2 regions of the Burkholderia sp. NRF60-BP8 genome follow, and region 1 is predicted to be linked to the other one. Evidence: riboswitches for the same ligand, from Rfam matches in the RefSeq annotation. Region 1 holds a riboswitch; the other holds the start of a gene.
The links. A riboswitch is a leader RNA that binds a small molecule or an ion and turns the genes downstream of it on or off. The one in region 1 is predicted to bind thiamine pyrophosphate.

Region 1 (15,580 bases):
CGATCGTGATGTTCGCGCCGAGCCGGTTCAGCTCCTGCACATGCATGAAGCGGTTCTCGAAAATGGTTTCGACGACCTGCGCGGTGCCCGTCGCGACCGTATTGAGGGCCATGAACTGCGCCTGCATGTCGGTCGGGAATGCCGGGTATTCCGACGTGCGGATCGTCACCGCCGACGGGCGGCGGTCCATCTTCACGCGCAGCCAGCTGTCACCTTCCTCGATCGACACGCCCGCTTCGCGCAGCTTGTCGATCACCGCGTCGAGGATGTGCGGGCGCACGCCCGTCAGCGTCACGTCGCCGCCGGCCGCCGCGACCGCGCACAGGAACGTGCCGGCCTCGATGCGGTCGGGGATCACCGAATGGCGCGCGCCGTGCAGCCGCTCGACGCCCTGGATCACGAGGCGGTCGGTGCCGATGCCGTCGATTTTCGCGCCCATCGCGACCAGCAAGTGTGCGAGATCGCTCACTTCCGGCTCGCGGGCGGCGTTTTCGATCACCGTCTCGCCGTCGGCGAGCGTCGCCGCCATCAGCAGGTTTTCGGTCCCCGTCACCGTGATCATGTCGGTGACGATGCGCGCGCCCTTCAGGCGCTTCGCGCGCGCTTCGATGAAGCCGTGCTCGATGCTGATCTCGGCGCCCATCGCCTGCAGGCCCTTGATGTGCTGGTCGACCGGCCGCGCGCCGATCGCGCAGCCGCCCGGCAGCGACACCTTCGCCTCGCCGAAGCGCGCGAGCAGCGGCCCGAGCACGAGGATCGACGCGCGCATCGTCTTCACGAGCTCGTACGGTGCGACGAGGTTGTCGACGCGCGACGCGTCGAGCTGCACGCGGCAGCCGTCGGTCTCGCTCTTCACGCCCATCTGGTTCAGCACCTTCAGCGTGGTGCGCACGTCCTTCAGGTTCGGCACGTTGTCGAGCTCGACCGGCTCGGCGCTGAGCAGCCCCGCGCACAGGATCGGCAACGCCGCGTTCTTCGCGCCCGACACGACGATCTCGCCGGACAGCCGGCGACCGCCTTCGATCACCAGCTTGTCCATCCCCTGTCCCTGCGATTCCCCGTTGGCGGCCGGGTGTGCCGTGGCGACGCTCTGGACGGCGTCGCGCTCGTTGGCGGTGACTTGCACTCAGTGATTTCCGTTTATGCGTTCTGCCATTCGGCGGGCGTCAGCGTCTTCATGCTGAGCGCGTGAATTTCCTGCTTCATGCGATCGCCGAGCGCCGCATAGACGAGCTGGTGCCGCTGGATCGGCCGCTTGCCTTCGAAGGCCGCCGACACGATCGTCGCGAAGAAATGCTGGCCGTCGCCTTCGACTTCCAGATGCGTGCAGGCGAGACCGCCGGCGATGTATTGCTTGACCTGTTCGGGAGTCGGCAACATGGTGTAAGGCTCCTGTCGGCGCGCGCCGCCCAAGGGCGGCCGCGGCCTGTCGATATCAATGACGCAGTTTGTAGCCGGTCGCGAGCAGCCGCATCGCGATCAGCGCGAGCAGCACGAAGAAACCGGTGACGATCGCGAGGCTTGCGAACGGGTTGATGTCGGACGCGCCGAAGAACCCGAAACGGAAGCCGTCGATCATGTAGAAAAACGGGTTGAGACGCGACACTTCACGCCACACGGGCGGCAGCGAGTGCGTCGAATAGAACACGCCGGACAGAAACGTCAGCGGCATGATCAGGAAGTTCTGGAACGCGGCGAGCTGGTCGAACTTCTCGGCCCAGATCCCGGCGATCAGGCCGAGCGTGCCGAGGATCGCCGAGCCGAGCAGCGCGAACGCAATGATGAACAGCGGCGCCGCGAAGTGCATCGGGATAAACCAGATCGTCACGACGAACACGCCCGCGCCGACCGCGAGCCCGCGCACGACGGACGCGAGCACGTACGCGCCGAAGATGTCGCGATACGACAGCGGCGGCAGCAGCATGAACACGAGGTTGCCGGTGATCTTCGACTGGATCAGCGACGACGAGCTGTTCGCGAACGCGTTCTGCAGCACGCTCATCATCACGAGGCCCGGCACGAGAAAGCTCACGTATTCGACACCGGGATAGACCTCGACGCGGCCCGACAGCGCATGGCCGAAGATCGTCAGATACAGCAGCGCGGTGACGATCGGCGCGAGCACCGTCTGGAACGACACCTTCCAGAAACGCAGCAGTTCCTTGTAGAACAGCGTGCGGAACCCGCTTCCCGGCACGCGCCGGGCCGTCCCCTCGGACGACAGCGAACGCAGTTCGCGTGGGTAGTGTTGATTCATGCCAGACCCTCGATCACCTCGGCCCCGTTCATCACCTGGACGAACACGTCCTCGAGGTCGGCCTTGCGGACCTCGATCTCGTCGAACGTGCAGCCCGCCGCGCGGCATTGCGCGAGGATGCGTTCGACCTCGTCGTAACTCGCGAGGCGCAGCAGGTGCTCGCCCGGCGCGCGCGCGGCCGGGTCGGTTTCCAGTCCGCGCAGCTCGGCCGGCAGCGCGCCCGTCGCGAACCGCAGGTACAGCTGCAGGCCCGCGAAGCGGCGCAGCAGCGCGTCGGTGCGGTCGAGCGCGACGACTTCGCCGCGGCGCAGCATCGCGATGCGGTCGCACAGCGACTCGGCTTCCTCGAGGTAATGGGTGGTCAGCACGATCGTGTGACCCTCGCGATTCAGGCGCGAGATGAATTTCCACAGCGTCTGGCGCAATTCGACGTCGACGCCGGCGGTCGGCTCGTCGAGCACGATCACGGGCGGCCGGTGCACGAGCGCCTGCGCGACGAGCACGCGGCGCTTCATCCCGCCCGACAGCGCGCGCATGTTCGCGTCGGCTTTCTCGGTGAGATCGAGATTGGCCATCACTTCATCGATCCAGTCGTCGTTGCGGCGCAGCCCGAAATAGCCGGACTGGATCCGCAGCGTCTCGCGAACGGTGAAGAACGGGTCGAAAACGAGCTCCTGCGGAACGACGCCGAGTGCGCGGCGCGCGCTGCGGAAGTCCTGGACGACGTCGTGACCGAGCACCGAGATACTGCCTTCGTCGGCCCGGGCGAGCCCGGCGAGGATGCTGATGAGCGTGGTCTTGCCTGCGCCGTTGGGGCCGAGCAGACCGAAAAACTCGCCTTCCTCGACCGACAGGCTGACGCCCTTGAGCGCCTGAAGCGACTTGTAGCGCTTCTTGACGTGACGGATTTCTATGGCTGACATGACTGTGCGCGACGCCAGGGCCGCGACGCCTATTCTGTGCTTGCTGCGAAAGAAAATGGGGGCCGGACGCCGATTGGCTGCCCCGCAAAACGCTTGATTATAGGGCAAACCGGCTGGGGGAGCCGGCGCCGGCGGCGCGCGGCCTGAAGCGTGCGCGCGCCGGCTGGCGCGGCAGGCTTCGGTCGGACAGGTCAATGTCGCCCGGTGCCGTCGATGAGCGCGTCGACGCCGTAGGCACGCGCGAGGCTGGCGAGCTGCGGAGGGAGATTGAGGATGTCGAGGGTTGCGCCGCGCGCTTTGGCGGCACGTTGCCATGCGAGCAGCACGGCGAGCGCGGACGAGTCGAACTGCGTCAGCGCCGCGCAATCGACGGCGGTCGCGCCGGCGCCGATGCGCGCTAGACCGTCCGCGAGCGCGGACTTCGCGCTCGCGACGGTCAGCGAGGAACCGGCTGCGAAGCCGCTCACGACGCTTGCTTGCCCGCGGCAAGTTCCTGGTTGCGCTGCGACAGGAACTTGATCAGGCCGTCCACGCCGCTTTGCTGGATCTTCTCGTTGAACTGTTGCTGGTACGTCTGGATCAGCCATGCGCCGAGCACGTTCAGGTCATACACCTTCCAGCCGTTCGCCGTCTTGTACAGGCGATAGTCGATCTGGACCGGCTGACCGTTGTTCATCGCGACCGTCTTGACCACGACGTCGGTATCGGCCGGATCGGCGCGGAACGGCGGGTACTGGATCTGCTGGTCCGGCTTCAGTTGGGCGAGCGCACCCGAATACGTGCGGATCAGCAGCAGCTTGAACTGCTCTTGAACCTGCTGCTGCTGCTCGGCCGTCGCCGTGCGCCAGTTGCGGCCCATCGCCAGCTGCGTGGTGCGGCGGAAATCGGTGTACGGCAGGATGTCCTTGTTGACGATCGTGATGATGCGGTTGGTGTCGCCCTGCTTGATCGTCTGCTGCTTGACTTCGTCGAGCACCTGCTGCGTCGCCGTCTTGATCAGCGCCTGCGGGTTCGACTGGTCGACTTGCGCGTGAGCTGCGCTGCCGAACGAGAACAGCGCCGCGAAAACGGGGATCAGGAACAGTTTTTTCATCATAGTGGCCTGCATGAATGAGTCGATGCGAAGGTTGGAGCAGGTAGCTTACGCGCAAGTTCGCATACGCTACCGACTGAATCGTTTCCGGCTGTAACGAATGTAAATCCGTCAGTGCAGCCGGATGCTCGGGAACCGGAACCCGCCCGGCGACGGCGGCGCCACCTGCATGGCCGGCACGTTCGTTTCGCTCGCCGGGTTGGGTGCTTCGGCCGCACCCGACGCCGGCGCAGCAACCGCCGCGCCCGATGCGCCCGCCGGCGCGGCGCCGCCCACCGCGGCCGCGCCCGCCGTACCGGCCGCGCCGGCTGCCGCCGGCGCCGCACCGTCGTCCGGCAGGTCGTACTTCGGCAGCGCGTCGTTGCTCGACGTCGTGGCGGCTTCGCCGCGCGCGTTGTTGATCAGCATCTGGCGACGCTGCAGGTACGCATTGCGTACGAACGAATACTTGTCGAGCGCCGCGGCATCGAGCACGTCGCCCGCGCCCAGCAGGTTCGCACGCGTGTTGACCAGGTTCACGCCGAACAGGCCCCAGCTCAGGCCGTCCGGTTTCACGTAGGTGAGCGGGTTGCCGACGTAGTCGACGCCCAGGCCGGCCGTGTCGCGCAGCGTGCTCGGGCCGAGCAGCGGCAGCACGAGGTACGGACCCGACGGCATGCCGTAGCGGCCCATCGTGATCCCGAAGTCGGCCGTGTGCTTCGGCAGCTTCGCGATCGTCGCGACGTCGAACAGGCCGCCGACGCCGAACACCGTGTTGATCACGACGCGCATGATGTCGCCGACGCCGTCCGCGATCCGCAGCTGCACGATGTTGTTCGCCGCGATGTAGACGTCGCCGATGTTCGAGAAGAAGTTCGTCACGCTGTCGCGCACCGGCTGCGGCACCACGTACTGGTAGCCCTTCGCGACCGGCTTCAGCGCGTACGTATCGACCGTGTCGTTGAACTTGTACATCGTCCGGTTGAAGCCTTCGAGCGGATCGCCCTTGGTCGGCGTCTGCACGGTCGCGCAGCCGCTCAACGCGGCGACTGCCGCTACCGCCAGCGCGGCGTGCCTGATGCGGATCGTGTGCATGTCATTACCCTCTTGTTTTCTCTCGTGTGGTTATTGGCCGGCCGAGCCGGACACCGCCGACGCCGGCACCGCCACCGGCGCCGGCGCGGCGGGAGCGGCCGGAGCAGCCGATGCGCCGGCTGCCGGCTTCGCACCGCCCGCATCGGCTGCCTTGCTGTACAGGAACTGGCCGATCAGGTTCTCGAGCACGATCGCCGACTGCGTCATCGTGATCGTGTCGCCGGCCTTCAGCATTTCGGTGTCGCCGCCCGGATCGAGGCCGATATATTGCTCGCCGAGCAGGCCCGAGGTCAGGATCTTCGCCGACGAATCCTTCGGGAACGGGTATTGGCCGTCGATGTCGATCGTGACGAGCGCCTGGTAGGTGTTCGTGTCGAAGCCGATCGACTTCACGCGGCCGACCACGACGCCGGCGCTCTTCACGGCCGCGCGCGGCTTCAACCCGCCGATATTGTCGAATTTCATCCTCACCGAGTAGGTCGGCTGAAACGACAGCGAGCTCATGTTGCCGACCTTCAGCGCCAGGAACAGCACCGCAAGGAAGCCCACCACCACGAACAGGCCGACCCAGAAGTCGAGAGCAGTCTTTTTCATCGTCATCCCAAAATTTGGCTTGGCTGAGGCTTAGCTGAACATCAGCGCGGTCAGCAGGAAATCGAGGCCGAGTACGGCGAGCGACGCGAACACGACCGTCTTGGTGGTCGCGCGCGACACGCCTTCGGGCGTGGGCTTCGCTTCATACCCCTGAAACAGTGCAATGAAGGTCACGGCGAAGCCGAACACGATGCTTTTCAGCACGCCGTTGCCGACGTCGGCCCAGACCTGGACGCCGCCCTGCATCTGCGACCAGAACGCGCCCGGATCGACGCCGATCAGCACGACGCCGACGAAGTAGCCGCCGAGCACGCCGACCGCGTTGAAGATCGCGGCGAGCAGCGGCATCGCGATGATGCCCGCCCACATGCGCGGCGCGATCACGTTCTTGATCGGGTCGACGGCCATCATCTCGAGCGCGGTGAGCTGCTCGCCGGCCTTCATCAGGCCGATCTCGGCCGTGAGCGACGTGCCCGCGCGGCCCGCGAACAGCAGCGCGGTGACGACGGGCCCGAGCTCGCGCACGAGCGACAGCGCGACCAGCAGGCCAAGCGCCTGCTCGGACCCGTAGCGGTTCAGCGTGTAATACCCCTGCAGGCCGAGCACGAAGCCGACGAACAGCCCCGACACGGCGATGATCACGAACGAATAGTTGCCGAGGAAGTGGATCTGCTTCGTGACCAGCCGCGGCCGACGCAGCAGCGGGAAGAATTCCAGCACGAGGCGCACGAACAGGCGCGTGCCGTAGCCCGCCCGCTCGAGGCCGCCGATGACGTAACGTCCGATCGCGCTGATCATGCGCGCCCTCCGCCGAGCCCGAAATCCGCCGCCAGCGGCGGGCTCGTGTAGTGAAATTTGAACGGGCCGTCCGGCGCGCCGTCGATGAATTGCCGCACGCTCGGATCGGTCGACGCGCGCAGCTCGTCGGGCGTACCCTGCGCGAGCACGCCGCCATTGGCCAGAAAATACACGTAGTCGGCGATCGCGAACGATTCCGGCACGTCGTGCGTGACGAGGATCGACGTCGCGCCGAGCGCCTGGTTCAGCGTGCGGATCAGGTTGGCGGTGATGCCGAGCGAGATCGGATCGAGGCCCGCGAACGGCTCGTCGTACATGATGAGCTGCGGATCGAGCGCGATCGCGCGCGCCAGCGCGATGCGGCGCGCCATCCCGCCCGACACCTCGGACGGCATCAGGTCGCGCGCGCCGCGCAGCCCGACCGCGTTCAGCTTCATCAGCACCAGATCGCGGATCAGGTCTTCGGGCAGGTCGGTATGCTCGCGCAGCGCGAACGCGACGTTCTCGAACACCGACATGTCGGTGAACAGCGCGCCGAACTGGAACAGCATGCCCATCTTGCGGCGCAGCGCATACAGGCCGTCGCGCGTTTGCGCGCCGACGTCGGCGCCGTCGAACAGCACCTGGCCGCGGCGCGCACGCACGAGGCCGCCGATCAGGCGCAGCACGGTGGTCTTGCCGCAACCCGAGCCGCCCATGACCGCGACGACCTGCCCACGCCCGAAGCGCAGGTTCAGGTTGGACAGGACGAGGCGATCGCCGTAGCCGAAGTCGACGTCGCGAAGTTCCAGCAGGGTCTCGGTAGGAGTGGGGCTCACGGAGCTGACAGTCCTTTTACGCAGAACGCCGAATTATAGGGCCTGCATTGGAATGATGTCGTGACGCCGTTCCGGACCCCGCGGTCAATGATTGTCAAATTGTCCGGCAAAGCACTTCTGCAGTGCAATAAGCGCCGTCCGATAGTCGGCCGCGCCCGTGACCGCGCTGACCACGGCGACGCTGCCGACGCCCGTCGCCAGCACGGCCGGCAGCGTGTCGATCCCCACCCCGCCGATCGCGACGAGCGGCGCCCGCGCGCCCGCGAGGCGCGCGTAGCGGGCGATACGCGCGAGACCCTGCGGCGGCGCGGCGACCGCCTTGGTCGCGGTCGCGTACACGGGGCCGAGCGCGAGGTAGCTCGGCCGCTCGTGCAGTGCCCGCAATATCTCGTAGTAACCGTGGCTCGAAAGTCCGAGCCGCAGGCCCGCGCGCGCGATCGCGGCCAGATCGGCCGTTTCGAGGTCCTCCTGGCCGAGATGTACGCCGTACGCCCCCTCTTCTACGGCGATCTGCCAGTGATCGTTGATGAACACGCGCGCATCGGGATAACGGCGCCCGGCCGCGACCGCGCGCGATATTTCGCGGCGCAGCGCGTCCGGCGTCGCGTCTTTCACGCGCAATTGCACGGTTCGCGCGCCGCCGTCGAGCACGCGCTCGACCCATTCGGCGCTCGGCACGACCGGATAGAGGCCGAGCTGCGCGGGGCACGCCGCGAACGCGGGCGCCGGCGCCGGCGGCAGCCCGGCGACGCGCGGGAATTGCACGGCGTCGACCGGCCATGCGTCGGCGGCGCGCGTCTCGTCGCCGTCGCGCCACGCCAGCGCGAGCACCAGCGCGTCGACCGGCGCGAAGCCGCAATCGAGGAACGCGGCGAGCGCCGCGATCCAGTCGTCCGCGAGCGGATGCGCGGCGTCGAACGCGTAGCGCACGCCGGCCGCATGCAGCACGGCGCCCTGCTCGTCGAATTCGACCGCCACCGCCGCCGGCGACGCCGGCCGCGATACGGCCGATGCACGCGCCTGCGCGGCGCGATCGCCGGCCGACACGATCAGCACGTCGCCGTCGGCCGGCACGTCGGGCGCCGCCACGCAGAGCCGCCACGGCGCCGCGCCGTCCGGCCAGTCGCCGAGCCGCGCACGGATGCGCTCGGCCGCTTCGGCCAGTTCGTCGGCCGGCGGCCAGAACGCATCGGCGAAGCGCGCGCTCATGCGCCGCCCCCGTCCTGGTGCCAGAACGGCATCCCGACGACCGGCGTGCTTGCGTGCGCGGTTTCGCGCGCGTCCATCGGACCGGCGAGATACGCGGCGCGGCCGGCCTCGACGCCCTGCGCAAACGCACGCGCCATGATCTCCGGGTGCGTGGCCTGCGAGACGGCCGTATTCAGCAGCACGCCGTCGAAACCCCACTCCATCACCTGGCACGCGTGCGACGGCACGCCGAGCCCCGCGTCGACGATCAGCGGCACGTCCGGCAGCCGCTCGCGCAGCACGCGCAGGCCGTACGGATTCACGACGCCCTTGCCGGTGCCGATCGGCGCGCCCCACGGCATCAGCGCCTCGCAGCCGACGTCGAGCAGGCGCCGGCCGATCACGAGATCCTCGGTGCAGTACGGCAGCACCTTGAAGCCGTCCTTGATCAGTTGCGCGGCGGCTTCGATCAGTCCGACCGGGTCGGGTTGCAGCGTGTAGTCGTCGCCGATCAGTTCGAGCTTGATCCAGCCGGTGTCGAATACCTCGCGCGCCATGTGCGCGGTCGTCACGGCTTCGGCGACGGTCTGGCAACCGGCCGTGTTCGGCAGCAGCGGCACCGCGTGGCGCTTGAGCAGATCGAAGAAGCCGGCTTCGGCCGTGCCGCCCGTCATCTGGCGGCGCAGCGCGACCGTCACCATCCCGGGGCGCGACGCGGCGATCGAATCGGACAGCGACTGCAGCGACGGATAGCGCGACGTGCCGAGCAGCACGCGGCTGGCGAAAGTGGCGCCGTATAGCGTGAGCGCGTCGGCGGAGGTGTGGGACGTCATGTCGTTTTCCTGGAAGAGCGGGGCGAAACGGCGGCGCTCAGCCGCCTGCGACGGGGTGCACGACGTCGAGCCTGTCGCCCGCCGCGAGTGCGCGCGCCGCATGCTGCGTGCGCGCGACGAAGTTGCCGTTCAGCGCCACCGCGTACGGCGGACGCGCGCCGTACGCGGCAAGCGCGTCGGCCACCGTCGCGCCGTCGGGCAACGTCAGGGTCTGTTGATTGATCTGGATATCCATGAGGCTGGGTCGGATTCGGTCGGCGGCGCGCGTCAGGCCGGCTGGCGCGCGTCGTTGCGGTGATGAAGCAGCGTCGGCCAGCGTGCGGCGTCGCGCCATGCGGCGAACGCGTCGGCATCGCCGAGCGAGCCGCCGAGCGCGGCCTGCGCGAACGCGACGGCCGCCTGCGCGACTTCCGGCGCGATCATGAAACCGTGCCGGTACAGGCCGTTGACGGCGAGCGTCGATGCGCCGTCCCAGATCAGCGCCGGGCGATGATCGGGCAGCGTCGGCCGGCACTGCGCGTTGAGTTCGAGAATGCGTGCCTCGCCGAACGCCGGATGCACGGAAAACGCCGCGCTCAGCAGTTCGAGCGCGGAGCGCACGCTGACGGGCGACATGTCCTCGCCCTCCACCTCGGTCGCGCCGATCACGTAGAGATCGTCCTGCTTCGGCGCGATGTACAGCGGGTAACGCGGATGCAGCAACCGCACGGGCCGGGTGAGCCCGATGCCCGGCGCATGCACGCGCGCGACTTCGCCGCGGATGCCGCGCAGCGCGGGCAGCGCGGATTTCGCGCCGAGCCCGCGGCAATCGATCGTGACATGCGCGGCAGGCCGGTTCGCGTCGTCGACCGACGCGTGCCAGTGCAGCGCGACGCCGCGCTCGGCGAGGCCCGCGGCGAGCGCGCGCAGCGCCTGGCGGTTGTCGAGCTGCCCTTCGCGCGGCAGCATCAGCCCGCGCGCGAAGCGGTCCGCGAGCGCGGGTTCGGCCGCGTCGACCTGCGCGCCGGCGAGCGTCATGAAGCCGCCGTCGAACAGCTCGGCCGGCGCGTTCGCGCGGACGCGCCGCTCGAACAGCGGCGCCTCCGCGCGGTCCGCGTGATGCCAGACGACGAGCGTGCCGCGATGCTGGAAAAAGACGGGTTCGGGCAGTTCCGCGAGCCACTGCGGCCAGCGCGCGAGCGATGCGACGCCGAGCTCGGTGATCAGCCGTTCCGCGCTCGCCGCTTCCGCGAGCGGCGCGAGCATCGCGGCCGCGATCCACGCGGCCGACTGCTCGCCGTCCGGGCCGCCGCGCTCGTAGAGCGCGACGCGATGCCCGTCGCCCGCGAGCCGCCACGCGATCAGGCGGCCGACGAGGCCGCCGCCGAGCACCGCGAAATCGGGCCGTGCATCGCGGACGTTCATCGCGCGCCCTCCGCGCGGCCACGCGCGGCGGACGCCGACGCGCCGCCGCATGCGAACGCACGCGACATCGGGCCGGGAACCATGCAAAAAACTGAGGATTGTGCGGTCATCATTCCTTCCGTAACGCGCAATGCGCGTACCCAAAGGACGAAACCGGCAGCAAAGGCCGGCCGGGCGGGACTCGGGCGCTGACCATGTGGGATGGCGGCCAGCGCGGCCCGGCGGGATCAGAAACTTCCCTCGCCGGTATTACCCGGATCGGGTGCGAAGGGTCTTTCTCAGCCTCGCCGCGCTGCCCGGAACATCTGCCGGCCGCGCCACGAAGCACCCCTGTTTCGTCGTCGGTCATTAGACCATAAAAGCGGAAAGCGCCGCAAACTGTCCCCCTTGCGGCAAATTCGCCGGCGCGCCGCGCCGCTCTGGCACAATGCCCGCAGGCCGGCCGCGCGAGCGGCCGGTTGCCGCGTCACCGCCGGTTTTTAAGTGCCGTTTAAGACGCACGGGCGACCATCCGGACGCCCGCCGTCAGTCGGCGCCGCGCCCCGGCATGCCGTATCGCGGCGCGCGCCCGGTTTCGCCCGGCCCGCGCGCCGGCTCATCATCAGGAAGCACATGACCCAATCGATCGATCCCGTCCGCTCCGCCTCCGACGCGCCGCAGGACGAGCGCCCGGTATCCGCATGGAGCCTCATCAAGCCCTACTGGGTATCGTCCGAATGGAAAATCGCGTGGGGGCTGCTGGTCACGATCATCGCGATCAACCTCTGCGTGGTCTGGATCAACGTCCGGCTGAACAAGTGGAACGCGCAGTTCTACAACGCGCTGCAGTCGAAGGACGTCCACGACTTCCCGAATCTGCTGATGCAGTTCTCCGCGCTCGCCTTCGGGTTCATCATCCTCGCCGTGTACGGCCGCTACCTGCGGCAGATGCTCGGCTTTCGCTGGCGCCAGTGGCTCACCGACCGCTTTCTCGGCCAGTGGCTCGGCGATCGCGCGTTCTACCGGATCGAGCGCGACCGCCTCGCGGACAACCCCGACCAGCGGATCACCGACGACCTCCAGTCGTTCGCGACCACGACGCTCGCGCTGTCGCTCGACCTGCTGTCGACGGTCGTCACGCTCGTGTCGTTCATCACGATCCTGTGGTCGCTCGCCGGCGCGCTGACGTTCACGCTCGGCGCGACGCCGATCGCGATTCCCGGCTACATGGTGTGGGCGGCCGCGCTGTACGCGGTGGTCGGCTCGCTGATCATCCAGAAGGTCGGCCATCCGCTCGTGTCGATCAACTACCAGCAGCAGCGCGTCGAGGCCGATTTCCGCTTCGGGCTGATCCGCGTGCGCGAGAACGCCGAGCAGATCGCGTTCTACGACGGCGAAAAGACCGAGACCGGCAACGCGCAGACGCTTTTCATGCGTATCCGCGACAACTGGTGGCGCGTGATGAAGTACACGAAGCGGCTCACGTTCGTGCTGAGCTTCTACGGTCAGATCGCGATCATCTTCCCGCTCGTCGTCGCCGCACCGCGCTACTTTGCGGGCGCGTTCTCGTTCGGCGTGCTGATGCAGATATCGTCCGCGTTCGGCACCGTCAGCGATTCGTTCTCGTGGTTCATCAACAGCTACTCGACCCTCGTCGAATGGCGCGCCACCGTCAACCGTCTGCGTGAATTCAAGCGCGTGATGGGCACGTCGCACCTGAAGGAAAGCCTGTCGCCCGCGACCGAGCGCGGCGGCATCAACCTGCACTACATCGACGCGGCGAAGCTGTCCACGTCGTCGCTCAAGCTCGCGCTGCCGAACGGCAACGCACTCGCGAACATCGGCGACGTCACGATCGAACCCGGCTCGCGCTGGCTCGTGGTCGGCAAGTCCGGATCCGGCAAGAGCACGTTCATGCGTGCGCTCACGGGCCTGTGGCCGTTCGGCGACGGCGCGATCGATGCGCCGGTCGGCGCGCGGATGATGTTCGTGCCGCAGACGAGCTATTTGCCGATCGGCACGCTGAAGGCCGCGCTCACCTACCCGGCGACGCCCGACACGTTCAGCGACGAAGCGTGCCGCGATGCGCTGCGCGCGTGCCGCCTCGAGGATTACGTCGAGCGCCTCGACGAAACCGCGCACTGGACCCGCGTGCTGTCGCCCGGCGAGCAACAGCGCCTGGCCGGCGCCCGCGTGCTGCTGCACAAGCCCGACTTCCTGTTCCTCGACGAAGCGACCAGCGCGCTCGACGCCGACAACGAAGCCCGCCTCTATCACCTGTTCGCCGAACGGCTGCCGAAGGCCGCGATCGTCAGCATCGCGCACCGCGAATCGCTGGCCGCGTTCCACGGCGGCACGATCAACGTCGAGCGCGCGAACAGCGACGACAAGGTCGCCGCGTGAGCGCACGCGCCGCGCACATCGCGCGGATCGCGCTGATCACCGGCGCAGGTTCGGGGATCGGCGCGGCGCTCGCGCGTCGACTCGCGGCGCCCGGCGTCGCGCTGGCGCTGCATGCGCGCGGCGCGGACCCGGCAGCCCGCGCACGCGTCGCCGACGTCGCCGACCGATGTACGGCAGCGGGCGCGCAATGCGTGACGCTCACCGGCGATCTCGCCGAAGCGGGCGTCGCCGCCGCGCTCGTCGACGCCACTGCCGCCCGCTTCGGCGGGCTCGACCAACTCGTCGCGAACGCCGGCTTCGCCGCGCGGCAACCCTTTTCCGACCTCTGCGCGGACGCGCTCGCATCCGCCTTCGCGACGATGCCCGGCGCGTTCTCCGCACTCGCGGCCCGCGCTCGGCCGCTGCTCGAAGCGTCGACGGCGCCGCGCATCGTCGCGGTCAGCTCGTTCGTCGCGCACCGCTATCGGGCGGACGCCCCGTTCGCGGCGACCGCGGCCGCGAAAGCCGCGCTCGAATCGCTGGTGCGCTCGGCGGCCGCCGAGTTCGCCGCGTGCGGCATCACCGTCAATGCGGTCGCGCCCGGCTTCACGCGCAAGGACCACGGCCCGAGCGCGGACAATGCGGCCGCTTGGGCCCGCGCCGAACAGGCGACGCCGCTCGGCCGGATCGCCGAACCCGACGACGTCGCCGCGCTGATCGCGTTCCTGCTGTCGGACGCGGCGCGGCAGATCACCGGCCAGGTCATCCATGTGGACGGCGGCCTGACGCTCTGACGCGAGCGCGTGCCGGCCGTGCCGGCGCGCAGGTCGCCGCCGGCGCCCGCATGGCGCTCACGCACGATCGAGCGTCGCTCCTGGCCGAACGCCCATCCCCGCGCCGCCGCGCAAGCACCCGCACGCACGTTTTTGGCGCCCTTCATCCCGCCCGTAAAATAGTCGCCGTACGGCAGCGCGATACGAGAGACGACACAAGAGGGGGCGGCACGCATGCAGGCATTCCAGTGGTTCAACGAATTGTCGACGCGCGAGCGCCGGACGCTGTACGCCGGATTCGGCGGCTATGCGGTCGATGCGTTCGACTTCATGATCTATTCGTTCCTGATTCCGACGCTGATCGCCACCTGGGGCATGACGAAAAGCGAAGCCGGGATGATCGCGACGAGTTCGCTGATCTCGTCGGCGATCGGCGGCTGGGTCGCCGGCATCCTCGCCGACCGCTTCGGCCGCGTGCGCGTGCTGCAGTGGACGATCGCGACGTTCGCGCTGTTCACGTGCCTGTCCGGTTTCACACATTCGTTCTGGCAGCTCCTGGCGACGCGCACGCTGCAGGGCTTCGGCTTCGGCGGCGAATGGTCGGTCGTGACGATCATGATGGCCGAGACGATCCGCTCGCCCGAGCACCGCGCGAAGGCCGTCGGCACCGTGCAGAGCAGCTGGTCGTTCGGCTGGGGCGCGGCCGCGATCCTGTACTGGGCGTTCTTCGCGCTGCTGCCCGAGCAGCTCGCGTGGCGCGCGTGCTTCTGGATCGGCATCGCGCCCGCGCTGTGGATCCTGTACATCCGCCGCAACGTCAGCGATCCCGACATCTACACGGCCACGCGCCGCGCCCGCGACGAAGGCCGCGTGTCGGGCCACTTCCTCGAGATCTTCGCGCCGGCGCACCTGCGCGCGACGCTGTTCGGCAGCGCGCTGTGCACCGGCATGCTCGGCGGCTACTACGCGATCACGACGTGGCTGCCCACCTACCTGAAAACCGTGCGCCACCTGTCGGTGTTCAACACGAGCGGCTATCTCGTCGTGCTGATCGTCGGCTCGTTCGTCGGCTACGTGGTCGGCGCGATCCTGTCCGACCGGCTCGGCCGCCGCGCGTCGTTCATCCTGTTCGCGATCGGCTCGTTCTCGCTCGGCATGGCGTACACGATGCTGCCGATCACCGATACCGCGATGCTGCTGCTCGGCTTCCCGCTCGGCATCGTCGTGCAGGGCATCTTCGCGGGCGTCGGCGCGTATCTGTCGGAGCTGTATCCGGGCGCGATCCGCGGCTCGGGCCAGGGCTTCTGCTACAACCTCGGCCGCGGGCTCGGCTCGTTCTTCCCGATCCTGGTCGGATCGCTGTCGCAGTCGATGTCGCTCGTGAAGGCGATCGGCCTCGTCGCGGGCGGCGGCTACCTGCTGGTGATCGTCGCCGCGCTCGTGCTGCCGGAAACGCGCGGCAAG
Region 2 (15,580 bases), 870 kb from region 1:
GACAGCACGAGCCGATACGTCGATGCGTCGACGTGCGGCACGTCGTCGATCCCGTAGTACGCATTGAACGGGAACGGCCGCGTGATGTCGGCTTCGGTGTAGGTCGGCGCGAGCCGGTCGGGGCTGAACAGCCATGCCTGCACGCGATCGTTCATGCGCGACACTTTCTCGAGGAACGTGTTGACCGACGCGTCGTCCTGCAACGTGCAGCCGGTCAGCATCGCGAGGCCGCCGAGCGTCAGCACGCGCCGGTTGAAGAGCCGTCGCGACGGCATCTCGAGCGTGCGGCGCACGTCGAGTTCGAGCGACTGCCGATCGAGCGTCCAGCGCGGCTCGCCGCGGTTTTTTTCGGATTCCGACATGATGATTTCCTTCGCCCGCGACGCGCGGGTCAGCGGCCGCGCAGCATCGCGAGCAGCGAGCGCGGCACCAGCAACGCCATCGCGACGTGAACGACGACGAATGCGACCAGCAGCGACATCGCCCAGAAGTGCACGATGCGCGCGTCGTCGTAACCGCCGAACAGCTCGCGCAGCAGCGGAAACTGCACGGATTTCCAGATCGTGAGGCCCGACAGCACCAACACGACGAGATCGACGATCGCGGTCAGGTACGCGGCACGCTGCACCGCGTTGTAGACGCTCAGGTCGTCGTGCGACAGCCGGCCGCCGAGCGCGGCGCGTACGTCGCGCCACACCGATGCAGGCGTGACCGGCAGCAACTTGCGCGCGAAGCGCCCCGTCGCGATCGACATCGCCAGGTAGAACAGCCCGTTGCCGACCAGCAGCCACATCGCCGCGAAATGCCATTGCAGCGCGCCGCCGAGCCAGCCGCCGAGCGTGATGCCGTGCGCGAACGTGAACGACGGATAGATCGGCGACGCGTCGTAGATGCGCCAGCCGGACAACACCATGAGGATCGCCGCGAGCGCGTTGAGCCAGTGACTCGCGCGCACCCAGCGCGGATGGATCGTCGGCGCGGGCGGCGGCACGCCCGCGCGATCCGTGACAGGAACCGTTTGCATGATGATGACTCCCGGGATGAAGCGGCGGGACGCGGTGCGCGCCGGCAACCGGCCGGTCGCGCCCCGCACGCGTTCGTCAGTTCGACGGGCTCATCGCGTCTTTCTTCATCGCGTCTTTCTTCATCGCGTCGTCCTTTTTCATCGCGTCGTGGCCCATCGCGTCCTTCTTCATCGCATGCTTCTTCATGCCGTCCTTCTTCATCGCGCCGTCCTTCGCCATCGCGTCGTGGCCCATCGCGTCCTTCGACATCGACATGCCGTCCTTCGACATTGCGTCGTTCTGCGCGTGAGCGCCCGTTGCGATCGTGGCAAGTGCGGCGACACAGGCGGCGAGGAATACGTTTTTCATGACATCTCTCCGATACATGGGTTTGGGAGCCGAATAGACGGAGGACGCCGCCGGAAATGACAGCGATGTCGAAAAATTTTTTGAAGCCGGAAACACGGGATGGAAATGCTGCACTGCCCGCCTCTTCCGTCCCGGACGGCATCGCGCGTCGACGGCCGCGCTTGCTGCGGCGCACCGTGCGCGCGCCGGCGGTCGCGATCCGCCCGTCGCCCGGCGGCATCGGCTTCGCACCCGGTTGAAACCGCCGGCAAGCCGGTGTATCGTGTGCCCTTGCTAACGCGGGGGTCCTGCAATGCGTTGGGTCGAATGACCGGCATTGCGGGTGAGAAATACCCTTTGAACCTGATCTGGATAATGCCAGCGCAGGGAAGCGTACGGATTTCGCCGCCATCCTTCTGACGAAATCCGCCGCCTCACCAAGCCTCGTCTCCTGCTTAGCTCGAGCCCCACATTCGTCAAGGGCTCCGGGCAAGCGCCGAAGCGCCTGTCCGGCGCCCGCACAGGAGATTGCATGAACGCCAATCCGAAGTTTCTGTCCGCCGACGCCCACGTCGACGCCGCTGCCGTCGCGCCGCTGCCCAACTCGCGAAAGGTGTATGTAACCGGCTCGCAGCCCGACATCCGCGTGCCGATGCGTGAAATCACGCAGGCCGACACCCCGACCGGCTTCGGCGGCGAAAAGAATCCGCCGATCTACGTGTACGACACGTCGGGCCCCTACACCGATCCGGACGCGAAGATCGACATCCGCGCGGGCCTGCCCGCGCTGCGCCAGCGCTGGATCGAAGCGCGCGGCGACACCGAGGTGCTCCCCGGCCTGTCGAGCCAATACGGCCTCGAACGCGCGGCCGATCCGGCCACCGCCGACCTGCGCTTTCCGGGCCTGCACCGCAACCCGCGCCGCGCGCAGGCCGGCAAGAACGTCACGCAGATGCACTACGCGCGTCAGGGCATCATCACGCCGGAAATGGAATACATCGCGATCCGCGAGAATCAGCGCCGCGCCGAGTACATCGAGAGCCTGAAGTCGAGCGGCCCGAACGGCGCGAAGCTCGCCGCGATGATGGGCCGCCAGCACCCGGGCCAGGCATTCGGCGCCGCGGCCTTCGGCGCGAACGCGCTCGCCGAGATCACGCCCGAGTTCGTGCGCGACGAAGTCGCACGCGGCCGCGCGATCATTCCCGCGAACATCAACCACCCTGAATCCGAGCCGATGATCATCGGCCGCAACTTCCTCGTGAAGATCAACGCGAACATCGGCAACTCGGCCGTCACGTCGTCGATCGGCGAGGAAGTCGACAAGATGACGTGGGCGATCCGCTGGGGCGGCGACACGGTGATGGACCTGTCGACCGGCAAGCACATCCACGAAACGCGCGAGTGGATCATCCGCAACAGCCCGGTGCCGATCGGCACGGTGCCGATCTACCAGGCGCTGGAGAAGGTCAACGGCAAGGCCGAGGACCTGACCTGGGAAATCTTCCGCGACACGCTGATCGAGCAGGCCGAGCAAGGCGTCGACTACTTCACGATCCACGCGGGCGTGCGCCTGCAGTACGTGCCGCTCACCGCGAACCGGATGACGGGCATCGTGTCGCGCGGCGGCTCGATCATGGCGAAGTGGTGCCTCGCGCATCACAAGGAAAGCTTCCTGTACGAACACTTCGAAGAGATCTGCGAGATCATGAAGGCGTACGACGTGAGCTTCTCGCTCGGCGACGGCCTGCGCCCCGGCTCGATCTACGACGCGAACGACGAAGCGCAGCTCGGCGAGCTGAAGACGCTCGGCGAGCTCACGCAGATCGCGTGGAAGCACGACGTGCAGGTGATGATCGAAGGCCCCGGCCACGTGCCGATGCAGTTGATCAAGGAGAACATGGATCTGCAGCTCGACTGGTGCAAGGAAGCGCCGTTCTACACGCTCGGGCCGCTGACCACCGACATCGCACCGGGTTACGACCACATCACGTCGGGCATCGGCGCCGCGATGATCGGCTGGTTCGGCACCGCGATGCTGTGCTACGTGACGCCGAAGGAGCACCTGGGCCTGCCGAACAAGGACGACGTGAAGGAAGGCATCATCACGTACAAGCTCGCCGCGCACGCCGCCGACCTCGCCAAGGGTCACCCGGGCGCGCAGGTGCGCGACAACGCGCTGTCGAAAGCGCGTTTCGAGTTCCGCTGGGAAGACCAGTTCAACATCGGTCTCGACCCGGACAAGGCGCGCGAATTCCACGACGAGACGCTGCCGAAGGATTCGGCCAAGGTCGCGCACTTCTGCTCGATGTGCGGCCCGCATTTCTGCTCGATGAAGATCACGCAGGACGTGCGCGAATTCGCGGCCCAGCAGGGCGTGTCGGAAACCGAGGCGCTGAAGAAAGGGATGGAGGTCAAGGCGGTCGAGTTCGTGAAGACCGGCGCCGAGATCTACCACCGTCAGTAAGCGCGCCGCGAGCCGCACCGGCTCGCATCGCGATGCACGCAGCCCGCTTTCGAGCGGGCTTTTTTGCGCATGTCGCGTGCCTGCCGGCCCAGACGAAACAATTGATTACGAAACCGCGCGAGCCTTAACAAGTCCTTACAGCAGCGTCGCGGGACGGCGCGTAGATTGGGGACATGCGCGGCCGCCAGCCGGTCGTGCGCCTTCCGTTCACTACCACAAGGACAACGATCATGAACTCGATTCGGCGTTTTGGGGTATGCGCTCTGCTCGTCGCGACGGTGGCCAGCCTGTCGGCCTGCGATTCGATGTCGCGACGCCAGCGCGATACGGCAATCGGTGCGGGTGTCGGCGGCGTCGCCGGCGCGGCGATCGGCGGCAACGCGCTGTCGACGCTGGGCGGCGCGGCGGCCGGCGGCATCATCGGTAACCAGGTCGGCAAGTAAAGCAGTCGCATCGGCCGGTTGGGCGTCGCCCAGCCGTCGGCCGGTCGGTTCAACGGCGTTTCCGCACCGCGGAAGCGCCGTTTTCGCATGCGGCATCGCAGCCGGTCCGGCCGCGGCCCGGAAATGATCGGTTACCGTTTCTCATACCGTGTCATCGGTACTCGGCCTAAGCTTCAAGCATCTGCCGATGGCCGGCTTTCGCCGGAGACACATGATGAACAGGACCTTCGTCGCCGCAGCGCTCGCCTGCACGACGCTCGCCGGCTGCTATTACCCGTACGGCTACTATCCGGGCGGCTATTACACGGCGGCGCCCGTGCCGGTACAGCCCGCGCCCGTGTATGTCGATCCCGGCCCCGCCTACTACTATCCGGCCCCCGCGTATGCGCCCGCGTGGGGCAGTTATTGGGGCCCCGCGCTGTCGCTCAATTTCGGCTTCGGCGGACGCGGCGGCTGGCGTCATCACTGATCGATCGCGCCGCCGGCGTGTGGCCGTCCGCCGTCGGCGCCAAGCGGCGCAATTCCCGTTTCTTGTCGTTTCATCCGATCGTGAAACGACGGTGCGGTAACGCGGTGTAAGATTCGTCGCATCCCGTCCCCGCCCTCGCCGATCGATGTCGCCCAAGAACGCTTTCCTGCTGACCGTGCTCGCCGCCCTGTGGGGCGCCTCCTTCCTGTTCATCCGGATCGGCGTAGTCGATTTCGGCGTCGCGCCGCTGATGGCGCTGCGCGTGGGCATCGGCGCGCTGTTTCTCGCGGGCTTCGCGCTGACGCGCTTCACACCCGCCGATCTCGGCGCCCGGCTGCGCCGTCATGCGTGGCCGCTGTTCGTCGTCGGCGCGCTGAATTCGGGCATCCCGTTCTGCCTGTTCGCGTTCGCCGAGCTGACGCTGTCGGCCGGCGTGACGTCGGTGATCAACGCGACGACGCCGCTGTGGGGCGCACTCGTCGCTTACCTGTGGCTGAAGGACAAGCTGTCGCTGCCGCGCGCGCTCGGCCTCGTCATCGGGTTTGCCGGCGTGCTCACGCTCGTGTGGAACCAGATCGCGAACGCGCACGGCGACACGGGCGCCGCAGCGACCGCGCTCGCCGCGGCGGCCGCGCTCGGCGCGACGCTGCTGTACGGCATCGCGGCCAACTATACGAAACGCAAGCTCGGCGGCGTCGATCCGCTCGTCAACGCGGCCGGCAGCATGATCGGCTCGACCGTCCTGCTGCTGCCGTTCGCGATCGCGACGTGGCCGGCCGCGCCGGTCGGCGCGCACGCATGGGGCGCGGTGCTCGCCCTCGGCATCGCGTGCACGGGCATCGCGTATTTCATCTTCTTCTACCTGATCGCGCATATCGGGCCCGCCCGCGCCATTACCGTGACGTTCGTGATCCCCGTGTTCGGGCTGCTGTGGGGCGCGCTGTTCCTCGGCGAACACGTGTCGGCCGTGATGATCGAAGGCTGCGCGATCGTGCTCGTCGGCACCGCCCTCGCGACCGGCGTGATCAAGCGGATTCCCGGCGTCCGACCGCGCGGCGGCGAAGCGGCCTGACGATCGGCGCGGCCGGCGCGCGGAGACCGCCGTCCGCCGGCAATGCCGATGGCGACGCGACGCGACGCGGGTATGCGGACGCGCCGCCGATCGCGCCGCGGCGCGCACGCATCTGGCTCATTCGTCTGACGGCGGCGGCTCCGGCCGCCGGGATTTCCCGCATCGGCCTGCGCATCGGACGGCAGCGACGCACGGCCATGCCGCCGCCCGGTGGCGGGACGCGGGATCGTCGTCCGCCGCCGCGGCGCGCTTCGTTTCGCGACGGTCATGCACCGTACGCATGCACGCGAGGCCGGTCGCCGCGCCGCAGCGCGCGGGCCGGAATCGCGGTGTACCGTTTGCGTCTGGAGTTACCCTGATACGCGCGCCGCGGCAATCCCGTTACACTCGGAACACTCATCCGCAGAAGGCGGTTTCGATGCCCCCCGTTCTTTCGCGTCCGCCTGCGCATGCGGCTGCATCGGCGTGGCGGTGCGCCGCCGCCCGCTCCCGGGCACCGTCGACATGAAGTCCAGCCGCGACCTGTCGCTCGACGCCCTGCTCGAACGCCTCACGCCGACGCCCCACGGCTGGCTCGCCACCTACCGCGCCACGACATTGCGCAGCGTGTTCCAGCCCGTGCTGTCGATCACGCACAAGCGCGTCGTCGGCTACGAGGCGCTGCTGCGCGTCGTCGACGGGAACGGCGCGCTGGTGTCGCCCACCGCCCTGTTCGACAAGACGCGCGGCGACGCCGACGCGCTGCTGCTCGACCGGCTCGCGCGCTGCCTGCACACGGCCAACTTCGTCACGCAGGGAATCGGCGACGGCTGGCTGTTCCTGAACGTGACGCCGCGCGTGCTCGACACGGGCCTCGTGCAGCGCGAGTTCGTCGAGGCGCTGTGCCGGCATTTCGCCCTGCCGCCGAACCGCATCGTGCTGGAAGTGGTCGAGCAGCCGGCACGCGACGAAGCCGCGCTTGCCCGCACGATCGACATGATCCAGCATCGCGATTTCCTGATCGCGATCGACGATTTCGGCACGGGGTTCTCGAACTTCGACCGCGTGTGGCGGGCGCGGCCCGACATCGTGAAGCTCGACCGCTCGCTCGTCGAGCGCTCGACCGCCTCGGCCGACGATCGCCGCATCATGCATCACCTCGTGTCGATGCTGCATCAGGCCGGCGCGATGGTGCTGGCCGAAGGCGTCGAAAGCGACGACGCACTGCAGGCGCTGATGGAAGCCGACATCGATTTCGTGCAGGGTTTCCAGTTCGGCCAGCCCGATGCATCGATCGCGCACGCGAGCGCGGCGGCGCCCGCGATGCTCGATGCCGCGTGGCGGCGCTTCATCGCCCGCCGGCACACGCCGGTGGCCGCCCAGCAGCCGGGCTTCGACGCGATCGAACGGCTCGTGCTCACCGGCGCGGCCGCGTTTTCGGCGAGCGGCAACCTGCAGGACGCCGCGCAACGCGTGTTCGCGGTACCGGCCGCGCGGCGCGTGTTCGTCACCGACGAGACCGGCGAACAGTTCCTGCCGTCGATCGGTGCGCCGCCCGACGACAGCCAGGCGAGCGTGACCCGCCTCGCGCCGCTCTTCCCGGAAACCCACAGCAACTGGTCGCGGCGCCCGTATTTCCAGCGCGCGATCGCCGCCCCCGGGCGCGTCGCGCTGATGGGCCCGCATTTCTCGCTGACGGAAGGCCGCGACTGCTATACGGCCGCCGTCGCGATCCGCGCGCAGAGCCGGCTCGTCGTGTTCTGCGTCGACTTCGTGCTCGACAGCGCGGGAACCGTGATGCGGTAGCCGCCGCGCGCGGCGGACGAGCGCGTGCGACGCGCGTGAGCGTTCATTGGTCAGTCGACCACCTTCCCACGCCCCGACTTCACCACGCTGCGGCGCGACTTGTGCTCGAGCCGCCGCTCCTTCGACGCGCGCGTCGGCCGCGTCGCGACCCGGGCACGCGGCGTGTGCGCGACGCTGCCGATCAGCGCATCGAGCCGCGCGAGCGCGGCCTCGCGGTTCTTCTCCTGCGTCCGATACTCCTGCGACTTGATCACGACGACGCCGTCGCGCGTGATGCGCTGGTCGGACAATGCGAGAAGCCGCTCCTTGATGACCGGCGGCAGCGACGACGCGCGGATGTCGAAGCGCAGATGAATCGCGCTCGACACCTTGTTCACGTTCTGCCCGCCCGCGCCCTGCGCACGCACGGCCGTCCATTCGACCTCGGCCGGATCGAGCGTGTAGCGAATCATCATCGCGAAGCCTCCGTGCGGCGCCGGGCGAGCGCCTCGTCGACGCGGGCCGCGAGCCCCGAATCGCGCTGCGTGCGCGTCGCGACCGCCTGCGCCAGCACGCGCCGCGGCCCGATCACCTGCACACGCGTGCGCGCGCGCGTGACGGCCGTATAGACGAGCTCGCGCGTGAGCACCCGGCCGAACGACGCAGGCAGCACGAGCGCGGCTTCGTCGAATTCAGAGCCCTGCGATTTGTGCACCGTCAGCGCGAACGCCGTTTCGTGCGGTGGCAGCGCGGCCGGCGACACCGCGCGCGCGGCGCCGTCCGCGCGCCGGAACCACACGCGCAGCACACCGTGCGCGTCGGGCAGCGCAATGCCGATGTCGCCGTTGAACAGCCCGAGCGCATAGTCGTTGCGCGTGACCATGATCGGCCGCCCGGTGAACCAGTGCGCGCCGACCGCGAGCGGCACGCGCGCCGCATGCCGCACGTGCGCGGCCACCAGCGCATTGACGTGTTCCGCCCCGCGCGAGCCGCTGCGGGTCGCGCACAGGATCCGGAACCGGTTGAGCGCGTCGAACAGCGGTAGCGGATCGGGCGCCGGCGCGGCCAGCGTGTCGCGCAATGCATCGAGGTATGCGCCGAAACGCCGTGCGAGCCGCTCGACCGTCGACGACGCCAGCGTGTCGCCCGCATCGTCGTGAAACGATGCGGCTGCCGAGTCGTCGGCGGGCAGCGCATCGAGCGCCGCCTGCACGTCGCCGCGGCGGATCGCGAGCGACAGCCGGCCGATCGGCGAATCGAGACCGAAGCGGTAATTGCGTTCGAGCCACACGACGCAGTCCGCGAGCGGTGCCGGAGCGGGCGTGCCTGCGGATGCGGCAGCGGCTTCGCCGGCCCATGGCGATGCGGCCGCCGCCGCCGACGCCAGCGCCGCATCGTCTGCGTGGAACGGCGCCAGCTCGACGGCGTCGAGCCAAGCGAGCTCGTCGGCCTCGATCCAGGCCGGCGCATCGCCCGGTGCGCCGGCATCGACCGGTGCCGACCCGGATGACGGCGACGGCGCGATGTCGGCCGACGACGCTTCGTCATCCTGCGGTTCGTCGTCGAAGAGCGACGCCTGTCGCGCATCGACTTTCGGCCGAGGCGCCGATTTGCGCGCAACAGGCGCGGATGCCGACGGCGAAGCCGGCGCCCGTGCGGACGCGGAAACCGGATGCGCGCGCGCATCCGCTGCCGGCGCGGCTTCGTCCGGCACCGGCAACGCCGCGACGAACGCCGCCTCGTCGATGCCCAGCGCCTGCGCGATGCGCGTGCGGGCCGCGGCGGTGAACGCCGGCCGTGCGCTCAGCTCCGCGAACACGGCGCCAGCCTCGACCGCGGCCAGTTGATCCTTGTCGCCCAGCAACACGAGACGCGCACCCGGCGCGAGCGCGTCGAGCAGATGCGCGGCGAGCGCGACGTCGATCATCGACGCCTCGTCGACGACGATCAGATCGTACGGCAACGGATTGTCGCGATGATGCCGGAAGCCGGCCGCCCCGCCGCCGCCCAGCAGCCGATGCAGCGTGTACGACGTGTCGGGCAGGCGCGCCGCGAGTTCGGGCGGCAGATCGCCGGCGCGCGCGTGCAGCGCCTCCTGCATCCGCTGCGCGGCCTTGCCGGTCGGTGCGGCCAGCGCGATGCGCAGCCCCGGGTGAGCATCGAGCAGGCAGGCCAGCACGCCGACGACGGTCGTCGTCTTGCCCGTGCCCGGCCCACCGCTGACGATCGTCACGCGGCCGGTCAGCGCGACGATCGCCGCCACGCGCTGCCAGTCGACTTCGCCGGTGGCCGGCCCGAAGTAACGGGCGAGACTGTCGCGCAGCCGGTCGGGCGACAGGCTTTCGTCCGGCGCGGCGACACCGGCCTGCGCGACGAGCGCATCGGCGAGCCGCCGTTCGTAATCGAAATAGCGCGACAGGTACAGATGATCGAGCCGGTCGACGATCAGCGGCCGCTCGTCGCCGCGCGCGAGCGTGCCGAACGCGACCATGCCGCTCGCGGCCAGCGCCGCGCGCACCTCGTCGAGCGACGCTTCGTAGCGCTGCGCGAGCGCGCCAAGTGCGACGCACACGTGGCCGCCGGCGGTCGCACGGCTCGTCGCGAACGCGGCGCGCGCGGCCCAGCGCGCCGCCGCGGCCGGCGCACCGGCACGGCGCGCGAGGTCGCCGATGCGGCGTGCGAAGCCTTCCGCGAGCGCGATGCCGAAATCGGCCGGCTCGGGCAGCCGCGCGACGAGGCCGCCGGTGAATTCGAGCATGTCGTCGGACGCGGTCATGCGCGGCCCCCTTCCATCATCCGGTCGAGTGCGTCGACGAGCGCGCGCGCGGGCCGCCGCGCATGCACGCCGGCCGGCTCGCCGCCGCTGCGCCAGCCGGGACGCACGCCGCGCACGAACAGGTACAGGTAACCGGCGATGTGCGTGTCGTAGTCGTAATCGGGCAGCCGGCCGCGCAGGTAGCGATGCAGCGCGACCGTATAAAGCAGCGCCTGCAGGTGATACGCGTGATCGGCCATCGCGACGTCGAGCGCGCGCGGGCCATAGGCATCCGGCGTCGTGCCGAGGTGGTTCGACTTCCAGTCGACGATCCAGAAACGGCCGTCGTGTTCGACGATCATGTCGATGAAACCCTTGATGAAACCGGCGAGCGTGCCCGCCTCCAGTGCAACGTCCGGATAGCCGTGCGCGACCAGCAGCCGGCGCAGCGCCGTCAGGTCGAGCGACGGCGCCGGGAACAGGAAGCCCATTTCGTCGAGCCGCTTGGCCGGATCGAGATCGGCGAGCCGCATGCCCGGCACGAGCTCGGTGTGCACGACGTCGTCGACGAGCCGCGCCATCATCGCCGGCAGGCGTGCCGCGAGCGCCGGCTCGGCCTCGACCGGCCGGTCGTGCAGCGCGCCGAGTGCGGCCTTGTGCCACGATTCGGGCTCCGCGAACCGGCTGAGCTCGAACAGGCGGTGCAAGCATTCGCCGGCCGCCGCCCCGCGCGGGAACATGAGGATGTCGTCGTCCGGCGGGGCGGCCGCCACCGTGTCGGCCAGTATCGGTTCGCCATCCGGCGCCACCGCGGCAAGCGCATCGTGATCGGGCCGCAATTCGTCGTCGGGCACGGCCGCGACGCCCGCCTCCTCGCGCGCCATCGACGCGGTCAACGAGCTGAAGCTCGCCATCCGCCACGCATCGCGCAGTATGCGCGTCGCATGGCGCGCCGCGAGCGTCTGCGACGCGTCGTGCCCGGCCGCGAGACGCTCGCGGCGCGCAGGCACGGGCAGCGGCGCGATGCTCACGGGGCCGCCCGCGAGCGCGCGCCATGCCGCATCGAGCGCGGCCTCGTCGGGCGGCTCGTCGAGCCACGCGTCGAACGCATGGCCGGCACCCGCGACGAGCCAGTTGAGCACGCTGCGCCGCGCTTCGCGCGTCGAGCGCGACGACAGGTACGGCCCGGCGACGACATAGCAGCGATACACCGCGCGCGTGAGCGCCACGTAGACGAGCCGCGCGCGTTCCGCGGCCTGCTCGCGCAGCGCCTGCCGCGCCGCGTGCGCGGCCGCCTCGTCGTCGCATCCGTAATGCAGCACCGCATCGCCCGCGTCGTCGTGATACTCGCGCGCATCGGGCAGCGCGGACGACGGCGGCTCGCGCAGCCCGCCGTCGTTCAGGAACGGACAGAACACGATCGCGTATTCGAGGCCCTTCGACTTGTGTACCGTGACGATCTGCACGAGGTTGCGATCGGATTCGAGCCGCAGTTGCGCTTCCTCGCCGCCGCCGTCGAGTCGTTGCGCGGCGAGCCAGCGCAGCGTCGGCGCGATGCCGGGCTGTGCGGACGCCCGCGCTTGCGTCAACTCGGCCAGATGGTTGACGTCGGTCACGCGGCGCTCGCCGTCCGCACCGGCCATCAGCCGTTCGGCGATCCGCAGCTCGCGCGTGAACGTGCGCCACATCACCGCGAAACCGCGTTCGCGCCACAGCAGCCGATAGCGCGAGAAGCGCTCGACCCAGCTCATCGCATCAGCGCTGTCGGCCGCCGACGCGCCGGGTGACGCATCGCCGTCGCCCTGCTCCATGCGCCACAGCGCGCCGGCGTCGAGCCCGAACCAGTCGGACGCGAGCGCCGCGCGCAGACGCCGCAGGTCGCCCGGCGCATCGATCGCCGCGAGCACGCGTTCGAGCTGCTCGGCGTCGCCGGTCGAGAACACCGACGCCTGCGCCAGCTCGACGCTGCCGATGCCCCACGTCGCGAGCACGCGCTTCACGAGGCTACCCTGCCGGTGCGTTTGCACGAGCACCGCGATGTCGCCCGGCGACAACGGCGTGTCCCCCAGCCGCACGCGCCCTTCACGTGCACCGCGCATCAGCCGCGCGATCTCGGCCGCGCAGGCCTGGGCAGCCTGCGCTTGCGCGTCGCGCTTGAGCAACATGCCTTCGCCGCCCGGCAGCGCCCATATCCGGAAATCGCCCGCCGGCCCCGGATCGGTTTCGTCGACGAACGGCGCCCGCACGCGCGTGCCGGCGCGCACCGCGTAATAGTCGAGCCCGTCGAGCACGAATGCGCGCGGATTCGACATGAAGAAGCGGTTGCACGCATCGACGATCGCGGGCGTCGAGCGCTGATTGACCGCGAGCGTGTAGCACGCGCTCGCCCGTGCGCGCGCGGCGAGATAGGTATGCAGATCGGCCGCGCGAAAACTGTAGATCGCCTGTTTCGGATCGCCGACGAGGAACAGCGGGCCGCCCGGCGCGAAGATCCGGTCGAAGATCGCGAACTGCAGCGGATCGGTATCCTGGAACTCGTCGATCAGCGCGGCCGGATAGCGCGCGCGCAGCGTGTCGGCGAGCCACGGATGCGCGTGCAACGCGTGATACAGGTTCGCGAGCAAATCGTCGAACGACACGACGCGCCGCGTGCGCTTGCGCTCGGCCAATTCGCGCGGCGCCATGTCGAGCCATTCGGCGATCAGCGCGAGCCAGCGCGCGCGCTGCGTGGCCTCGGCCGCGGCCACGGCCGCTTCGAGCGCGTCGGCCACCTCGAAGAACGCGTGTGCGGGCGTCGTACCGCCTTTTTTCGTCGCCTTCGTGAGCGCGGTTTGCGTGAGCTTCAGCGCGGCTTTCGGCAGCGCGGCCGTCGCGTCGCCCTGCTCGAAATGCACCGCCCACGCGGCGAGCGCATCGGCGAGCGCGTCGGGCTTGTGCGAGCGTTGATTGAGCGCGGGCTGCGCGGCGCGCAGCAGCGCATCGATCGCCTCGCGCTCGGCCGCCCACATGCGCGCGGCTTGCGCGAAGCATTCGGCCGCGGCCGCTTCGGCCGATTCGTCCGGCTCGGTCACGCCGTCCCAGCGCAGCGCGGCAAGCGGCTTCTTCAGCCGGCGTGCGAGTTGCGCATCGAGCGCGGCCGGGCCGGCCCCCGATTCGACGAGCCAGGTCGCGAAGCCCGGCCAGCGCGCGGCCGCCGGTTCGACGCGCGTGCGCCAGAAATCCGCGGCGAGTTCGAAGCGCAGCGACGCATCGTCGGCCTCCATGTCGAACGCGAACGGCATCGCGGCCGCGAACGGCGCTTCCTGCAGCGCGCGCTGGCAGAACGCGTGGATCGTATGGATCGCGGCCTGGTCGAACGCGCGCAGCGCGCGCCGGATCCGCTTCGCAGCCGTCTCCGGATCGAGCGCACCGTCGACGCCGAGCGCGGTCTCCCACAGACGCGCGATGAACGGATCGCCGCCGTCGTCGCCCGTGTCGAGCGCATGCGCAAGCTGCGCGAGCCTGCTGCGAATCCGCTCGTGCAGTTCGGCCGTCGCCGCTTTCGTGAAGGTCACGACGAGGATTTCGTCCGCGCCGAGATCCTTTTCGAGCAGCAGACGCACATACAGTGCGCAGATGTTCCACGTCTTGCCGGTGCCGGCCGACGCCTCGATCTGGTTGACGCCGTCGAGCGGGCACGCGAACACGTCGAGTTCGAGCGCCTGCGGCTGCGACACGGCGCTCATGCGACCTCCTTCAGATGCTCGACGAGCGGCTCGAACACGAGCCGCGCGAGCGTGCCGAACGGCTCGTCGAGCGACGGATGCGCGCCGCGCCATGCGATCGCGATGGCCGGATCGTCGGCTTCGCTCGCCACCCGCTCGTTGATCCACACGCTCGCGGCCTTGACCTCGCCGTCGGACACCCGCGCCCACGCACTGCGCGGGAAGAACCGCAGCGGCATGCGTCGCCCCGCGCGAAACAGCGCGGCCAGCGGCGCGAGCCGTTCGAGCGGCGCCGCGACGGGCGTCAGCTCGAACGCACCGCCGCTGCCGAACCACAGCGTGCGGCGCGGGCCGCCGGGCTCGATCGCACAGTAGACGAGATGCGCGAGCCACGCGGACAGGTAATCGCGCGCACTCGGCCGCGCATAGCGATAGATGACCTGCCCGGCCGGCGTCAGCCGATTCAGCGTGCCGTGCAATTCGAGCGGCGCGCTCACCGCGTCGGCCGCCAGCAATTCGTCGTCGGCGCCGAACAGCGCCTGCTCGGTATCGGGCCACGTCGGCACGACGGTGAGCGAGAACGGCCGCCGCTCGATGCCGTCGGCCAGCGCACGGCGCACGTTCGACGCAAGCTGCGTCATCGAACCGAGCGCCTGATCGCGCCATACCGCGCCCGTCGCACCGCCGGGCAGTTCGGGGCTCGCGTCCGCAATGCGCAGCGCATGATCGTGCACGCCGCCGTCGCCGGCTTCGATCAGGAGCGGCAGCACGCGCTCGGCAAGCGCGTCGCTGCCGGCAAAGTCCAGCGCGAACGGCTCGGTATCGAGCAGTTCGGCCTGCGCATCGGCCAGCACGATGCCGAGCCGGCCGCGCAGCAACGCGCGCGCCGGATGGCGCCAGAAACGTTCGAATTCGCCGAACGCGACGGGCTCGACCGGCTCCGCCGGCAGCGGCTGCGCGAAGAACGGCTGCTCGCGCGGCCCGTCGCGCGACGCCTCGGCGGCCAGCAGCGACGCGAGCGTCGCGCGCTCGGCGTCGTACGAAACGAGGCCGCTGCCCGGCTGGAAATACGCGGCCGCGAACGGTTGCAGCGGATGCTCGACGATGAACGCGCGGCGCGCGGCATCGACCGCGTCCGGTGCGGCGCCGGGCCCGGCCGTGACGTCCGCGAGATGATCGAGCAGTTCGTCGACCAGCGCCGCCGGTGGCAACGGCGCGTTGTCGCGAATGCTGCGGCCCGTATAGGCGATCAGCAACCGGTCGCGTGCGGCGAGCAACAGGTCGAGAAACAGATTGCGCTCGTCGTCGCGGCGCTGCCGGTCGCCCAGCTTCGGCAGCACGGCCATCAGGTCGAACTCGTCCGCGCGCGCGAGGCTCGGCAGCACGCCGTCGTCCATCCCGAGCAGGCAGACGACGCGATACGGCAGCCCGCGCAAGCTCGTCAGCGACGAGAACGTGACGCCGCCCCACGGCACGCCGCCGCGGGCCGGATCGTCGAGCGCCGCGGCGAGCCCCGCGCGGACGACGGCCGCCGGCAACGCCTCGTCGGGCGCGCCC

Region 2: another riboswitch for thiamine pyrophosphate. It lies ahead of thiC (phosphomethylpyrimidine synthase ThiC); the one in region 1 lies ahead of WS54_RS14855 (FAD-dependent oxidoreductase).

Annotation. Positions count from the first base shown of each region.
Region 1 covers NZ_CP013373.1:377,981-393,560, reverse strand. The annotation lists gene murA (UDP-N-acetylglucosamine 1-carboxyvinyltransferase) at 1-1,126, opposite strand, end outside; gene WS54_RS14915 (BolA family protein) at 1,141-1,380, opposite strand; gene WS54_RS14910 (ABC transporter permease) at 1,436-2,257, opposite strand; gene WS54_RS14905 (ABC transporter ATP-binding protein) at 2,254-3,180, opposite strand; gene WS54_RS14900 (STAS domain-containing protein) at 3,372-3,647, opposite strand; gene WS54_RS14895 (MlaC/ttg2D family ABC transporter substrate-binding protein) at 3,644-4,273, opposite strand; gene WS54_RS14890 (MlaA family lipoprotein) at 4,385-5,347, opposite strand; gene mlaD (outer membrane lipid asymmetry maintenance protein MlaD) at 5,378-5,947, opposite strand; gene mlaE (lipid asymmetry maintenance ABC transporter permease subunit MlaE) at 5,972-6,739, opposite strand; gene WS54_RS14875 (ABC transporter ATP-binding protein) at 6,736-7,557, opposite strand; gene thiE (thiamine phosphate synthase) at 7,642-8,766, opposite strand; gene WS54_RS14865 (thiazole synthase) at 8,763-9,578, opposite strand; gene thiS (sulfur carrier protein ThiS) at 9,616-9,813, opposite strand; gene WS54_RS14855 (FAD-dependent oxidoreductase) at 9,846-10,982, opposite strand; TPP riboswitch at 11,201-11,324, opposite strand; gene WS54_RS14850 (ABC transporter ATP-binding protein/permease) at 11,595-13,364, shown strand; gene WS54_RS14845 (SDR family NAD(P)-dependent oxidoreductase) at 13,361-14,137, shown strand; gene WS54_RS14840 (MFS transporter) at 14,351-15,580, shown strand, end outside.
Region 2 covers NZ_CP013373.1:1,250,928-1,266,507, reverse strand. The annotation lists gene WS54_RS19240 (molybdopterin-dependent oxidoreductase) at 1-362, opposite strand, end outside; gene WS54_RS19235 (cytochrome b/b6 domain-containing protein) at 392-1,024, opposite strand; gene WS54_RS19230 (pentapeptide MXKDX repeat protein) at 1,101-1,373, opposite strand; gene WS54_RS33720 (hypothetical protein) at 1,430-1,612, shown strand; TPP riboswitch at 1,644-1,760, shown strand; gene thiC (phosphomethylpyrimidine synthase ThiC) at 1,885-3,816, shown strand; gene WS54_RS19220 (glycine zipper 2TM domain-containing protein) at 4,047-4,259, shown strand; gene WS54_RS19215 (hypothetical protein) at 4,474-4,728, shown strand; gene WS54_RS19210 (DMT family transporter) at 4,874-5,800, shown strand; gene WS54_RS19200 (sensor domain-containing phosphodiesterase) at 6,305-7,585, shown strand; gene arfB (alternative ribosome rescue aminoacyl-tRNA hydrolase ArfB) at 7,636-8,040, opposite strand; gene WS54_RS19190 (AAA family ATPase) at 8,037-10,340, opposite strand; gene recB (exodeoxyribonuclease V subunit beta) at 10,337-14,044, opposite strand; gene recC (exodeoxyribonuclease V subunit gamma) at 14,041-15,580, opposite strand, start outside.